2 regions of the Alistipes communis genome follow, and region 2 is predicted to be linked to the other one. Evidence: riboswitches for the same ligand, from Rfam matches in the RefSeq annotation. Region 2 holds a riboswitch; the other holds the start of a gene.

Region 1 (7,596 bases), 380 kb from region 2:
CGGGCGATAAAACCGGCGGGGCGGCTCCACGATGGAAGCCGCCCCGCTTGCGTTCGACGCCGAAGCCCTATTCCTCCTTGTTGTCGCCCGTGCCGAAGGGGAACTGATGCTCGTGTACGTCCTCGAAGCGCAGCCCCTTTTCGTAGGTGCGCATCGCGCGGCGGCTCATACCCATCGACGAGAAGCCGCCGTCGTGGAAGAGGTTCTGCATCGTCACCTTGCGCGTCAGATCCGAGAAGAGCGTCAGCACGTAATCGGCGCAGTCGTTCGCCGAGGCGTTGCCCAGCGGCGACATGCTCTCCGCGAACTCCATGAGGTCTTTGAGCCCCAGCACGCCGTTGCCCGCGGTGGTCGGCGTAGGCGACTGCGACACGGTATTGATGCGCACGTGCTTCTCGCGGCCGTAGATATAGCCGAAACTGCGGGCGATCGATTCGAGCAGCGCCTTGGCGTCGGCCATGTCGTTGTAGCCGTAGAGCGTGCGCTGTGCGGCGATATAGCTCAGCGCCACGATCGAACCCCATTCGCGCAGGGCGTCTTTCTTGCGCAGCACCTGGATCATCTTGTGGAACGAAATGGCCGATATGTCGAGCGTCTTTTGCAGGTAATCGTAGTCGAGGTCGTCGTAGGTGCGGCCCTTGCGCACGTTGGGCGACATGCCGATCGAGTGGAGCGCGAAGTCGAACGGCCCGCCGAAGTGCTTCATCGCCTCGTCCACGAGGTGTTCCAGATCGGCCACCGACGTGGCGTCGGCCGCGATGACCGGAGCGTTGCATTTGGCCGCCAGTTCGTTGAGCGTTCCCATGCGCAGCGACACGGGGGTATTGGTCAGCACGATCTCGGCGCCCTCTTCGACGGCGCGTTCGGCTACCTTCCATGCGATCGACTGCTCGTTGAGCGCGCCGAAAATGATTCCTTTCTTCCCTTTTAACAGATTGAATGACATAAAATTCAGTTTTAGTTACCGGACGCCGGACACAAAGCCTTCGGGCGTCGAATCCTGTAAAACAGGGCGTAAAGGTAAACATTTTTTTTCGAATCGCCCGATTCTTTCGTCTGTTTGTCCGCTGTTCGGCCGCTCGCGGGGCGTCTGTCCGCAGGCGGGCAGCATCGCCGGCCGTTCGAGGAGGGGCGATCGGCGGCGGAGACGGGGTCTGACGTGATCGGGGAGAGCATTTGCTCTCCCCGATCGGTTTTTCAGCCTCGTTTGCGCCAGAACCGCGGCGTGAGATCTTCGCGTCGGCCGTCGGGCCGGATGCGCCATAGCCGCTGGTTGGTCGCCGGATCGTCGAGCGGCCCCCGCGCAGCGATGTAGGGGCCGAGTTTCACGTAGTCGAAAACTCCCGTCGGATCGAACCCTTCGGGCAACGCCGCACGTCCGGAGTACCACCCCGTGCGCAGGGCGGGCCGCAGCCGGCGGGCGAAGAGCGCCAGCCGCGCTGCCTCGTGCGGTTCGGCGTCGCCTCCCATCAGGCAGAAGCAGGTGACCGCAGCGCCGTAGCGCGCCAGCAGCCGCTCCACGACCTCCTCGGTGAGCGGTTCGCCGATCGGTTCCTGCAACTGCGGGCTGTGGCAGCCCGGGCAGCGGTTGGGGCATCCCGCGAGGTTGACGGCGAGCGTCGTCTCGTCGGGGATCTCGCGGAACACGATGTCGTAGTCGGTGTAACGAAGCATGGCCGTCGGCTATTCGTCGCGTCGCGGTGCCGCCACGCTGCGCTCTTCGACGCCGCCCTCGATCCGTTCCGGACGGTTGTAATACCGCCGCGCAGCCTCCTGCTGCCGCGCCTGCGAGAAGTTGCTGATGCGCTTCATGTAGCCGATCACGCGCGTCAGGTAGTCGAGGTTCGTCGAGTGGCAGCGGGGGCACTCCTTCAAATAGCGTTTGTCGATGTGTCCGCAGTCGTTGCAGACCGTGTTGGGGATGTTGAACGTGAAGTAGTTGCATCCCTCCTGCGCCGCCACGCGCAACAGGTGGCGGTACTGCGGTTGCGAAAGGTGCTCTTCGAGATTCATGTGCAGCGCCGAGCCGCCCGTGAGGTGGGCGATGTACTGCGCGCCGTGCAGGCGGAACTTGTCGGCGATGTTGAGCGTCGTGTCCTCGACGACGTAGAAATAGCTGTTGTAGCAGTCGCGCGGCACCTTATAGCCGTCCTCGCGATCCCATTTGGCATGCTTCACGCCCACGTTTTCGGCGGGGATCATCTCGCAGTTGAACATCACCTCCTTCGAGCGGTACTTGTGGTTGTAGCGCTCGATCAACCCCAGAATCTCTTCGGTGAAGCGCACGTAGTCGGGGTTGTCGACGATGGCGATCCCCTTGTATTCGGCCGCCTCGACCAGGCCGTTGATGCCGATGGTGAGGTACTGGCGCGACAGGTTGATGTAGCCCGCGTCGAAGAGCGGAAGCATTCCCTTGCGTTGCAGCTCTTTGAGGTTCTCGTTGTAGGCCAGCTGCACCTTGTGCGTAAGGTCGACCACCTCTTCGAGGAACGACAGGTAGGGAATGCCCTGCCGCTCGGCGTACTGGATACAGCGGTTGAGGTTGATCGTCAGCACGCTCTTCGAACCGGTCGAGACACCGCCCGCTCCCAGCGTGTAGCTGAATCCGTTGTCCTGGATCTCGTTGCGCAGGCGGCAGCACGACGACAGCGAGTCGGCGTTGTCGCTCATGTAGGTGAAGAACGAATGTCCTTCGGCGTACATCTGGGCCGTGAAGTCGCCCCACTCGGCGTCCATCACGTCGCCGTCGCGGGTCAGCAGCGCCATCGTCTCGACGGGGAAGGTGAGCACGGTTTTGAGCCGTTCGGCGTTGAACCACTTCATGAAGCGTTTCTGCAACCACGACAGCCCCTCCCAGTCGGGGCGCGACCCGTCGGGGAAACGGAACTCGCCGAAGAGCGATTCGAAGTAGTAGCGGTCGTAGTAGGCGATATTCCAGAAGACGGCCTGGAAGTTGCGTGCGCCGGTGGGCTGGTTGATCGAGTAGACCACCTGTTCGAAGCAGTCGGTGATGACCTTGTCGATCGTGCGGCGGTGGCGCGAGAGGTCGACCACCTCGTCGGCGCGCCGGTAGTAGTCCTCGCCGAACTCCTGCGCGATGAAGTAGTTCATGTACATCAGGAATTCGGGGGTGGCGCAGGCGCCCGAGAGCATCGACGAGACGATGAAGACCATGTTGACGAAGCCGCCGCAGAAGGATTTGAGATTGGTCGGCCGCGTCGAGTTGCCGCCGATCGAGGTCGTGCCGCTCAGCAGCCACGGATACATCGTGATCGAGGCGCAGTAGTTGGCCAGCGACGTCTCGTCGTTCTTGTAGATGAAATGGCGGTCGAGCAGTTCGAGGTAACGGTCGGAGACTTCTTTGCCGTACATCTCCTTCAACCGGTCGGTCAGCAGGCGGCGGTTGAGACGGATGAAGTTCTGCTTGGGCAGCTCGCCGATGAGCGTGGCGATATTCTTGTTCTCGACGTTGGCGTTGGCGTCGTATTTCGAGCCGGTGGCGGGGTTCTTGGCCTCGCAGTAGTTCATCAGGAATTGCAGCTTGTCGCGCACTTCGCGGTCTTCGGTATGTTCCTGCCGGTAGATGATGTAGGCTTTGGCCACCTTGTAGTAGCGTTCGGCCATCAGCGCCGTCTCGACCTGGTTCTGAATCTGTTCGACGGTCGTGCCGTCCGCGACGCGGATGCGTCCCAGAATCTGGGTGAGCATCTCGTCGGTGGCGAAACTCCCGACCGAGAGGAAGGCTTTGGCGATGGCCGCACGGATCTTGTCGATCGAGAAACGCTCGCGTTTGCCGTCGCGCTTGGTGATGAAAATTTCGGAACTGCTCATAGTTGACATGCGTCCGACGGAAGGGGGTGACTTATCTTAGGTCGGGCGTCGGCATGAAATCCCGTCGGACTTGCGTTACGGAGAGTCTCCTCTCCGCCCTTCATGGCGACAATCCCTGTCGAATCGTCCTCTGCGGCGCTTCCGGCGCTTCGCACGGATGCTCCGTGACCGGTCACGGTCGGAAAGGGCGATTTCGGCTGCGGTGTTGCGGGAATGAATGCGATACGACAGCGACCGCGCCGGTACGGGCAGATAATCCCCGCAGGGCAGATCGCATCGTCTGGCTCTTCGACCCGAAAGCTCCGAACGAAGGGAGGACGGCAGGTCTTCTGACTCGTTCCGGCCGGCACGCCTTCCCGTCGCCCGCTGGCGGCAGTGGCGGAGATTGTGCGGCCTTTGTCGTGGAAGTTACAGCTACGGGGATAGTCCCTGAATTGCACAGGCGTTCCCTTTTCATCCCTCCGCCGCATGACACGGCGGCAAGGAACCGTCATCCTTGTGTATGCAAATATAGTGCTTTTGCAAGTGCCGCAGCCGTTCGCAGGGAAAACCTATCAACATTTTATGAACAGCCGCCGTCAACGGACTGATGCTCCGGCGGAAAGGGGTATCCCGCAGTAAAAGGGAATTCGGGCACGGAACGGAGGGGGATGATTCCGGAAAAGATCGAAAAAACGAAAGGTTACGATCCGTAACCCGATCGCTCCGTCCGCGACCGATCCGCCCCGACAATCCCGATTCTTCCTTCCGATTCGTGCGAAAACCGCTGCTTTCGGCTCGGAAGTGTAATTCAACTGCTGGAAATGCAATGGGTTACGATGTTTGGATATAAATTATTTTACGCTATATTTGCCTGTGTGCCCGATCCCGAATCCGGCCGCAAGCCGTTCCGGAGCGAAACCGCAGGCCGGACGGCGGATCGATCGTTTTTAACCGTGACAGGGCGACGGGCGTTTCGGAAAGCCCCGTTTTACCGCCACACAAAATCCATTTTGCCTATGAAACGTTTTTTGACTTTTCTGTTCGCCGCTTCGGCGCTTCTTGCCGGCGGTTGCAGCGACAGCGACACCGACGATCCCGCACCGCCCGAGGCGCCGGCGCCCGTTATCAAACTTCCGGAGGCGGTCGCAGCGTCGCCCCTTTCGGTTTCGCCCGAAGGCGGAACGTCGTGGTTCGAATACGAGGTCGAAAATCCGGTCGAGGGCGAGGCTATCGCCGCTTCGACGACCGATGCGTGGGTGCATTCGTTCGATTACTCCGTTTCCGGCCGGATCGGCTTTGCGTTCGATCCGAGCGAGGGCGAGGTACGCATCGCCAACGTCGCGTTGACCTATAAGGGTGCTGAGAAGAAAGTGGTGACCCTCTTGCAGCCGGCGCCCGAAACGCCGGAACTCACCTTCGACATTCGGGTGTCGGGTATCGACGGAAGCAGCGCCGTAGTGGCGTGGACGCCGTCGGACGATACCGCGAGCTATGTTCCGATGGTGGTCGAGAAGTCGCTTTTCGACAGCTATGCGACCGAGGCCGATTATATCCGCAGCGACATCGAGTACATACAGGGGCAGGCCGACCTGGCTGGAAAGACGTTCGCCGAGATGCTGGACATGTTCCTTACGACAGGCCCCACCGGCGAACAGACGATCTCCGGACTCGCTTCCGACACCGACTATTACGCCTATGCCTACGGTATGACAGCCGAAGGGGTCGCCACGTCGGCGATCTCGAAGACCGAGTTCCGCACCGGGCCCTTCTCCTGCGAGTTCGCCATTGCGCACGAAGAGACCGAATCGACCTGCGACGTGGAGGTGACGCCCTCCAATACGGGTTGCTTCTACTATTTCGATCTGGCGGCGAAGGCCGATTTCGACACATGGGGTACCGACGCCGAAATCGTCGCTTCGGTGGTCGCCGACCTGAAAGAGACGGCGGCCTATTACCAGGCCAACGGTTACGATCTCGACTGGACCGACTTTCTCTCGATCGGCCCCGACGGCTACGAATTCACGAAACTTTCGCCCGATACGGAGTACGTGGTCTACGCGTTCGCCCTGACCGAAGAGGGCAGGCCGCTGACGGGCGTGACGCGCGAGACGGTGCGTACCGAAGCGTTCGTGCCGACGGACGACTGCACGTTCGGCATCTCCTTCCGGAATGTCTCCGTGACGGCATTCGACATCTCCGTCCGGCCGTCCAATGCGGCTACGCGCTACTATATCGGCGTGTGCAGCAAGGAGCTGTTCGACAAAAATACGCCTTCGTCCATTGCGGACGCCTTCATCGAGATGGAGAATGGCTACGAGATCGACTGGGCCGGCAACGAATATATCTGGACGGGCGACGTGACGGTCGACACCGATACCGATCTGGCGATGGGCGACCTCGACGCGGGAACCGATTACGTGGCCGTCGTCTTCGGCGTCAGCACCGAGGGCGTACGCACGACGGAGGTCGCCAGCGCGGTGCAGCGAACCTCCGAACTTGTTCCTTCGACGATGACGATCGGCCTGAACGTCCGCGACGTTACGGCTTCGGGCGCCAAATTCGACGTAACGCCGTCGAATACCGACGAGGTCTATTTCGCCGACGTCTTCGTCTACGATGAGTATACGGCCTACGACGAGGGCAAGGAGGCTTATGCCGAGGTCTATATGGATATTCTCAAAGCGTACGGATTATTCGATTATTCGCTCTATTCGGGCAATCGTACCGTAGATTTCACGGATATGCTCGAACCGTCGACGACCTATGTCGCCGTGGCGTTCGGTTACAACGGGGGACGGACGACGAAGATTTTCGAGTCGGAACCTTTCACCACCTCCGCAGCGGCTTCGGGTACGGTAGCGAAAACCGTGCGCAGCCGCCGTCACGGTTCGCTCGGCGCCTTCCGTCCGGAACGCCGGAGCATAGAGAAACGGTTGTTGGTCGACGCCGGTTCTCCGCGTGGCACCCTCGCGCGGTTCTCCTCGGTGGCCGACCTGCGCGAATTGCCGTTGCAGGGGTTGCGCGGCGAGCCGTCCGACGCCGCGGGGTTGCGTCTGCGCCGTTTTTAAGAGTCCGTAATCCGAAGAAGGGGTTGTCGCTGGCTGCGACAACCCCTTCTTCCATGCGACAGGGCAGTTTCCGCTTCGCCGCAGACTGCGGCTATTTTTCCCGTTCGAAGAGATCGATCTCGCCCCGCTCCACCTTGCCGTACATCGAAGCGAGTTCGGCGATCGCGGGCGAAATATACTCCACCGTGTCGGCGACGGCCTGCTGGCCTCCTTCGCCGCGGATACGGTAGAGCATCGCCGCGTAGAGCGCCCGGAAGCAGAGTTCGGTGTCGCTCGTCTCGTTGCGTCCCAGCACCGCGCGCAGGCGGGGCAGTTCGGGTTCGAGGCGGGCGTAGAGTTCGCGGTAGCGGGCCCCGGCGGGCAGCTTCATCAGTTGCAGGTGGAGGTTGTGCAGGTCGGCGATCAGGTGCAGCGTGTGGTCGAGGTGCCCCTGCCGCTCCTTGCCCTCCTGCCGCAGCAGGTCGGCGATGTCCATATACCATTCCAGATAGAGCCGCTGCTCCGGCTGGGAGAGGTCGCGGGGGGCGATGAGCTGGGAGTGAACGGCTTCGGGGCTGAATTGCAGCGCCCGCAGCAGGTCTTCCAGCTGCCAGAGGTAGAGGATGTATTCGGCGATGTTTTCGCGCCGTTTGGTCTTGGCTATATCCATGATGTCGTCTTTGTTTCGTTGCTCAGCGTGCGATGCGTTCCGTTTCGCCTGCCGCAGCATGTGCGG
Region 2 (7,596 bases):
GGCAGGTACTCGAAGACGCGGACGGTCGACGCCCGGCTCGCGGCGTCGGCGGGCCGGTAATAGGTGCCTTCGGCAGCACAGACGTTGACCGACAGTGTTTGCGAGCGGGTCGCATAGCTGTTGCGCATGGTGACCGTCACTTCGTGCGGTCCTTCTTCGAGGGCTTCGAAGCGGTATTCGAGCTGCGCTCCGCGTTGTCGCTCCGTGCCGTCGACCTCCCAGATGTATTCGGCGTCGAAGGCGTTGACGGGGTTCCACCCTTTCAGGCGGATCGTGCGTCCCCGCGCGACGTTATAGGCCGTCTGGGGAAATTCCCACGAGAAGGGCATCTGCTCCGGAGACAATACTTTTACAGTGAACGAGACCGAGTCCTCGCCGTCGTCGTTCGCGGCGCTGAACGTCACTTCGTAGTCGCCGCATTCGTGCCGCCGGAAAAGGTACTCCGCCGCTTCGCCGACCATTTCTCCGTCGATCGTCCATCGGAAGCGCGCCGTCTGGCCGTTCTCGACGGTGGGAGCGATCGTCAGTTCGGCATCGGCCGCGACGGTGAACCCTCCGACGGGTTCGATGAGCGTGATGCAGGGCGCTTCGAGCGCGTCGACCCGCACGCGCAGTTCGTCTTCGGCGGCGCCGTAGTCATTTTCGACGCGCAGCGAGAGGTAGTAGATGCCGGCCTTGTCGCGCCGGAAGACGTAGGAGGCTTCGCGGCAGACCACCTCGTCGTCGCACGTCCAGGTGAAGCGCGCCCCTTCGGCGTTAGTATAGCTCGGGGCGATGAGCAGTTCGCGCCCCGCCTTCACGCGGTAGCGGGCGTTGGCCTCCTGCTGCGTAATGGTGGGTTGCAGTGCCGAGGTGTCGGTTTGTTCGTCCCCGCCGCAGGCGACGGCGAGCAGTGCGGCGAGCAGGGAGAGCGTCTTTCTCATGGCGGTTTCCTATTTGAATGCGAAGGCGCTGGGTAGCATTCCCACGCCGAACGAGTCGACCAGTTCGGCGCTCTGACCGGTGTCGCGGTAGCGGTAGACCACGCCCGGCTGTTCGAAATCGATCGCGTCGCCCACGTAGATCTCCCCGCTCGTGGGATCGACCGCCAGACCGTAGATCTGGTGCCGCCGCTCGTTGGGGATCAACGGCCTGACGGGAGCGTGCGCGGCCGTGACCGACATCTTGCAGATGCCGTCGTTGATGAAGTAGAGCACGTCGCCCGCACCGTTGATGCAGAGCTCCGAGGGGTACTCCTCCTTTTCGAAGACGAATTCCTGTTCGACGCGCCAGGTTGCAGCGTCGATGCGGTAGAGACAGGGTTCGGTCTGCCCGTATTCGCTGCCGGCGTAGCCGCCGTCGGTCAGCGCCCACAGTTTGCCGTTGCGGTCGACGACCAGCGAATTGGGCTGGATGCTCCGCAGTTCGATTTCGTGCACCACCTTGTCCTGCTCGGAGTCGATGACCAGGATCTTGTTGCTGTACGACCAGCAGTTGACGAAGACCCACTTGTCGTACTGCGCCATCTGTTCCGTGGAGTTGTAGCTGCCCGTCGACGGTGCCTGACCGGTGTGGATGGCGCCCGTTATCTTGCAGGTGCGGGGGTCGAAGACGGTGATGTAGGGGCTGAACAAGTCGGTCACGTAGGCCTTCGTGTCGCTCAGGAAGTGGATGTAGCGCGGCGCGACGATGTGGTTGTTCTCGTCGGGGTGCTGGCTGCTCGCCGCTTCGAGCTTCCCCTCGACGCGGAAGGTGTCGGCGTCGATGGCCCAGATTACGCCCGAATTGTCCATCGGGATGAAGACGCGCCCTTCGCGCAGGAAGATCGATTGCGCCACGTCGCCCAGTTTGGCGCCGTTGGCACGGTAGAAGACTTCGTTCTGCACCGTGCGTGCGGCGGGGTCGTAGTAGGAGAGCGAGGCGTTGCCGGCGTTCATGTTGCCTTCGCAGAGGCAGAAGACCCCCGCGCTGCCGCCCGTGTCGAAATCCTCTTTTTCAGCCGGCCCCGAACTTTCGCAGGCTGCCAGCAGCAATACGGCGCACCATGCGGCCGCTATCGTTCCGAATCGTATCATAGTCGTCGAACTTTGTCGTATCGGACGGGATCACGGCGGCGGGAGAGAGGGGAGGGATCGGTCTGGCAGCAGGTCGCGCAAGCAGTGTGCGCATTCGGCTTCCGGCCCGTACCCCGCAGGCGTGAATCCGTCTTTTCGGGCCGAAAGCAGGTCTTCTGACTTTTCCTTCTGCGACGCCTTCCCGATCGAAATCAGTGGCCTGAACGTGTCGCGGAGTACATCCGTCGCTCGGGACGGATGCCGGAATTTACAGCAGCGGGAACTGTTCGGGAGTTACACCCGATTCCCTTTTCATCCGGGCGCAGCGAGGCTTCGCCGCGCCGTTGGAACTCTCGGCGAGGCAAAAATACGAAGAATTTTCCAGAAAGCGGCTTTTTACGGAAAAATAGCGGCGACCTCTCGAAAAGATCGCCGCAGAAGGGTTGCGGATCGTGCCGTCGGCACCGGTTTCCGTCATTCGGCGAGGTGCCAGCCTGTCGTCCCGTGGTGTTCGGGGCAGCCGCCTTCGTGATGGTGTGCGCAGGCGTCGCCCGAATCGGCGATCCGGCCGGCCAGATAGGCCGCGACGACCTCCTCGACAGGCCCGTGGCAGCCGCGGATGACGGCGATACCGTTGCGTTGGAGGACGTTTTTCGCCCCGTCGCCCATGTTGCCGGCAAGCATCACGTCGACGCCCATGGCGTGCAGGCGGGGGGCGATGTCGGATTTACAGCCGCAGCCTTCGGCGGCGGGTAGCGTCTGGCGGCCGGCGATGCGGCGGTCGGCGTCGAGCGTGAAGATCGTGTAGCATTCGCAGTGGCCGAAGTGGTCGTCGACCGCGCCGTTGCGGGTCGGAAGTGCGATTTTTTCCATGATGACAGTGTTAACAGGATTATATGTTGTATTCGGTTGTCCGAGTATCTCGGAGTCTTCATTGCGGCGGCAGGCCGGACAGCGGGGTGTTCCGGTGTGGATGCGCCGGCAGTGCGGGCAGCGGTACCAGCGTTCGGAGTGGCAGACCTTTCCGCCTTCGATGCGCAGCGGCCGCCCTTCGACGAGCGCGGCGGCGAGCGTGTGGCGGGCACGGTCGTAGAGACGCGTGCAGGTGGGGCGGGAAATGCCCATGCGCTCGGCCGCCGCGGCCTGTGTCAATCCCTGGTGGTCGATCAGGCGGATCGCTTCGTATTCGTCGTACCGAAGCGTGACGGCTTCGGGAGCGACGCTATCTCCGCCGACGGGACGCATTCCCGCGACGGCGGGCGGTTGGGCGATGTAACAGCATTTGCGGGGACGCGGCATGACAAAAAACTCGTTTCCGCAAAGTTATTAATTATGAACATAAGTTCAAAATAAATGATGGAAAATATGCTATGTTACCATTTGTCCGAAGGTGCAGGGGAGCTTCGATCGTGCGAAAATCCGGTTCGCTGCGGGGCGTTTCTTCGGGCGAAGGTTTGGATATTTCGTAAAAAAGGCCTATTTTTATCTCCTAATCCGTGAAGACTTTTATGCCGATCAAGTTCTTGTACAGCCTGTTTTGTCTCCTGACCGGAGTGCTTTCGGCGATGTCGTCGCGTGCCGCCGGTCCCGGTGTCATCAACCTGCTGCCGTCCGATTATCGGGCGGCCAACAAGAACTGGGCGGTGGCCGAAGACGATGCGGGAACGCTCTATGCCGGCAACGACAAGGGGCTGCTCGAATTCGACGGCCTGCAATGGCGGTTGTACGAACTGCCCCGCGCCTCGATCGTGCGTTCGGTGGCCCCGCTGTCGCACGACGTGATCTTCACGGGCGGGTTCGAGGAGTTCGGGCGCTGGGATCGCGACGCTTCGGGTGCGCTGCGCTATACGTCGCTCGTTCCGGCTCAGCGCAATCCCCGCTTTTCGGACAGCGATTTCTGGAAAATCTACATCACGCCGCAGGGGGTGTTGTTTCAATCGTTCCACGGCATCTACCTTTATGATTACGAGCGCGTCCGCCGCCTGACGGGCGAGATGAACATGCTCTTTCTTCTGCGTGCGGGCGACGAGTTCTGGGTGCAGGAGATGGGCGGCCCGCTCTATCGGATGCGGCAGGAGTCCTTCGAGCGGCTGCCCGACAGCGAACGCTTCTCGACGACGACCGTGCGGGTGCTGCTGCCCGGGCCGCACGAGGGCGAATGGATCGTGGGGACGGGTACCGACGGATTGTGGCGCTACGACGGCGAACGGTTCACGCCGTGGAGTCCGGCGCTGTCGGAGCGGTTGCGGCGCGACGAACTCAACTGCGGCATCCGAACCTCGCGCGGCACCTATCTCTTCGGGACGCTTTTCGGAGGATTGTACGAGGCCGGTGCCGACGGACGGCTGCTCGCGGTTCTTTCGACCGAAAACCGGCTGCTCAACAACAGTGTGATGGCGCTTGCGGAGGATGCGCAACAAAATGTCTGGGCGGCGCTCGACCGGGGACTTTCGTTGCTGCTGTTCTGCGAAGGGGTGGATTACCATACCTACAACAAGTGGGCGGCCGGTTCGCTCTACGACGCCTGCCGCTGGCAGGGGAAGTTGCTGCTGGCTACCAACCAGGGGGTCTTCGCCGTCGACGAGAGCCGTCTGGCGACGGGCGTCGATCCCTCCGATTTCCGCCCCGTGGCCGGCCTGAGCGGTCAGGCGTGGTCGTTCGACCTGCTCGACGGGCGGCTCTACGTGAGCCACAACACGGGCGTCACCGAACTCCGTCCCGATTTTTCGCTGGTACGCCGTTCCGACATGGGCGGTTACGGGTTGCGGCGGGTGAAACTGGGCGAAAAGAGCCGCACCTACTACGCCTCCTATTACAAGTTGCGGCTGCTCGACGACGACGGTACGATGCACGAGGTCGACGGACTGGACGAATCGGTCTACCGCATCGAGGCGGATTATATGCGCAACCTCTGGCTCGAACATCCGTCGAAAGGGGTCTACCGCTGCCGCATGAGCGACGACGGCCGGCGCATCGAGGAGCGGACGCTCTACGGAGGCGGTGCGGGCGACGGACTGCCCTACAAACTCCATTTGCTGCGCGTGGGCGGCCGCGTGGCGCTCATGGGCGACGACAGGTTTTTCCGTTACAACGAATATACGGACTGCATCGAGGCGGATACGGTGCTCGATGCGGCGTTCCGCACGGTGGAGGACATCCGCCGCGTGATTCCCTATGCCGACGAATGGTTCTGGGTCATTACCGGCAGCGGCGTCTGGAAATTGCGTTACGACGGCCGGCGCAGTGCCGAATTGACGCCGTGCGCCGGCATTCCGGTCGACAACATGATCTACGGGTACGAACAGGTGGCGCGGCTCGACGATTCGACCTGTCTTTTCTGCGGGGACAACGGCTTCGAACTCGTCTCATCGCAGGCCGTCGAAATCCCCCCCCCTCCGATTCCTCCGCTACTCGAATCGCTGCGTGCGTCGGGGCGCCGGGGCGATGAGGCGTGGTACGATCTCTCGGCTGCGGTCGAGATTCCTCACCAGCGCAACTCGGTGACTTTCCGCTACGCTCCGCGTCGGGGCGCGGTTCCCGGCCTGCGTTTCCGCCACCGCCTGACGGGCATGGAGAGCGCATGGTCGGAGTCCGACCGGACGGGAACGGCCGATTACGCCCGTTTGCCGCAGGGGCGCTACACCTTCGAGGTCGCCGTGGGCGACGTGTTCGGCCGCTGGTCGGAACCCGCCCGTTTCCCGTTCGTCGTTCTCACGCCCTGGTACGCTACCGGCTGGGCCTATGCGGGCTACGTGCTGCTGCTGGCCTTCACTTTCTATTGTCTGTGGCTGTTGGTGATGCGTTTCTATCGCCGGCGTTACCTGCGGCGTCTGCGCTTGCAGGAGATCGTCGCGTTGCGGCGCGCCAACCGGGAGCTGACCCGGCAGATCGAGACGCGCGACGCCGAGATCGTGGCGCAGAGTTCGACGCTCATCGGGCGCAACGAGATCATCCTGCGCCTGCGCGACATGGTCAACGAGTTCCAGCAGAAGCAGGGCAACCGCACGACGGCGCCCCTGTGGCAGAAAGTCAACGCCTATGTAAGCAGCAAACTCGATACGGAGAGCGACTGGACGCTGTTCCTGATCAAGTTCGAGCAGAAGCACTCTTCCTATTTCCGCATCATGAAGGAACGCTTCCCCGACCTGACGACCAGCGATCTGCGTCTGAGCGCCTGCCTGAAAATGAATCTTTGTACCAAGGAGATCGCCTCGCTGATGAGTCTGTCGGTGCGGGCGGTCGAGAACGGCCGTTACCGGCTGCGAAAGAAACTCGGATTGACTTCGGCCCAGAATTTGAACGAATTCCTCTTGCATATCGATTCGCAGGAGTCGGGGCCGGAGGATGATGAGAAGTAGAATTTCGATTTTTAATCGGTTGATTTCAAATTATTTCATTGTTCTTTGAGAGGTAATTGAGAGGCAGTGGAAGAGTCTTTTTCGAGGGTGGAGTAGTCGGAGTGTAGCCGCTTTTCCCCGCGATTTTTCCGAACCTTTTAATTTTGTTTTCGTAAAAACTTTTCCGGGCGACGCTTCGGCGGATTCCGTTCCGCATTTCCCTGCCGAGGCGCGGAGCCCACAGTAGAAACATAAACCTAAAATTGCAATGAAAAAGAATCGACCAGAGAGTTGCGGCGTCGGCCGCCTCTTGTTCAAGGCGTTTGTATCGGTCGTTCTGCTGCTCGCGGCCTCCGTATCGGGCGCCTTCGCGCAGAGCACGATCGATGTAACGGGAAAAGTCATCGATGCGGACGGGCAGCCTGTCGTAGGCGCCAGCGTCGTGGTCGCGGGGACGTACACGGGTACGACCACGGGCGCGGACGGCGGTTTCGCACTGAAAGCCCGCGAGGGGCAGGAGTTGGAGGTTTCGTTCATCGGTATGTCCACGCAGCGCGTGCCCGTATCGGCCGTGCCGGTTACGGTGACGCTCGAAAGCGAGTCGACGATGATCGAGCAGGCCGTGGTGATCGGTTACGGTACGGCCAAGAAACGCGATCTGACGGGTTCGATCGTCAACGTCGACGCCGCGACGATCGCCAACCGTCCGGCGTCGAACCCGCTGGCCTCGTTGCAGGGCCGCGTGGCCGGTGTGCAGATCACCAATTCGGGTCGGGCCGGACAGGATCCCGAAATCCGTATCCGCGGTACGAACTCGATCAACGGCTTCGCACCGCTCTATGTGGTGGACGGAATGTTCACCGACAACATCAACTACCTCAATGCGAATGACATCGAATCGTTCGAGATTCTGAAAGACCCCTCGTCGCTGGCTATCTTCGGCGTGCGCGGCGCCAACGGCGTCATCATCGTCACGACCAAACGCGCCAAGATGGGGCAGACGGTGGTGAACGTCAACCAGTCGGTGGGCGTGAAGCACGTGGGGCACCGCATGTCGCTGACCAACGGGCCGCAGTTCAAGGAGCTCTACAACGAGCAGCTTTCGAACATGGGCGGCGATCCGTTCGACTATACCTATTATCAGGCCAATACCGACTGGCAGGACGCCATCTTCCAGAATGCCATGATCAGCCAGACGACGGCCAGCATCATGGGCGCCAACGAAA

The links. Region 2 has a riboswitch for cobalamin ahead of FMF02_RS07385 (DUF5074 domain-containing protein). Riboswitches for the same ligand answer to the same signal wherever they lie in the genome.
Region 1: it holds a riboswitch for cobalamin, as region 2 does, so the genes downstream of both, nrdD (anaerobic ribonucleoside-triphosphate reductase) here and FMF02_RS07385 (DUF5074 domain-containing protein) in region 2, are expected to answer to the same signal.

What each region holds. Positions count from the first base shown of each region.
Region 1 covers NZ_AP019735.1:1,397,080-1,404,675, forward strand. The annotation lists gene FMF02_RS05765 (enoyl-ACP reductase FabI) at 68-946, opposite strand; gene FMF02_RS05770 (4Fe-4S cluster-binding domain-containing protein) at 1,198-1,674, opposite strand; gene nrdD (anaerobic ribonucleoside-triphosphate reductase) at 1,684-3,831, opposite strand; cobalamin riboswitch at 4,134-4,338, opposite strand; gene FMF02_RS05780 (hypothetical protein) at 4,830-6,881, shown strand; gene FMF02_RS05785 (DUF4924 family protein) at 6,973-7,530, opposite strand.
Region 2 covers NZ_AP019735.1:1,780,944-1,788,539, forward strand. The annotation lists gene FMF02_RS07380 (PKD-like domain-containing protein) at 1-923, opposite strand, end outside; gene FMF02_RS07385 (DUF5074 domain-containing protein) at 933-2,054, opposite strand; cobalamin riboswitch at 2,183-2,403, opposite strand; gene FMF02_RS07390 (DUF134 domain-containing protein) at 2,508-3,332, opposite strand; gene FMF02_RS07395 (triple tyrosine motif-containing protein) at 3,542-6,391, shown strand; gene FMF02_RS07400 (SusC/RagA family TonB-linked outer membrane protein) at 6,639-7,596, shown strand, end outside.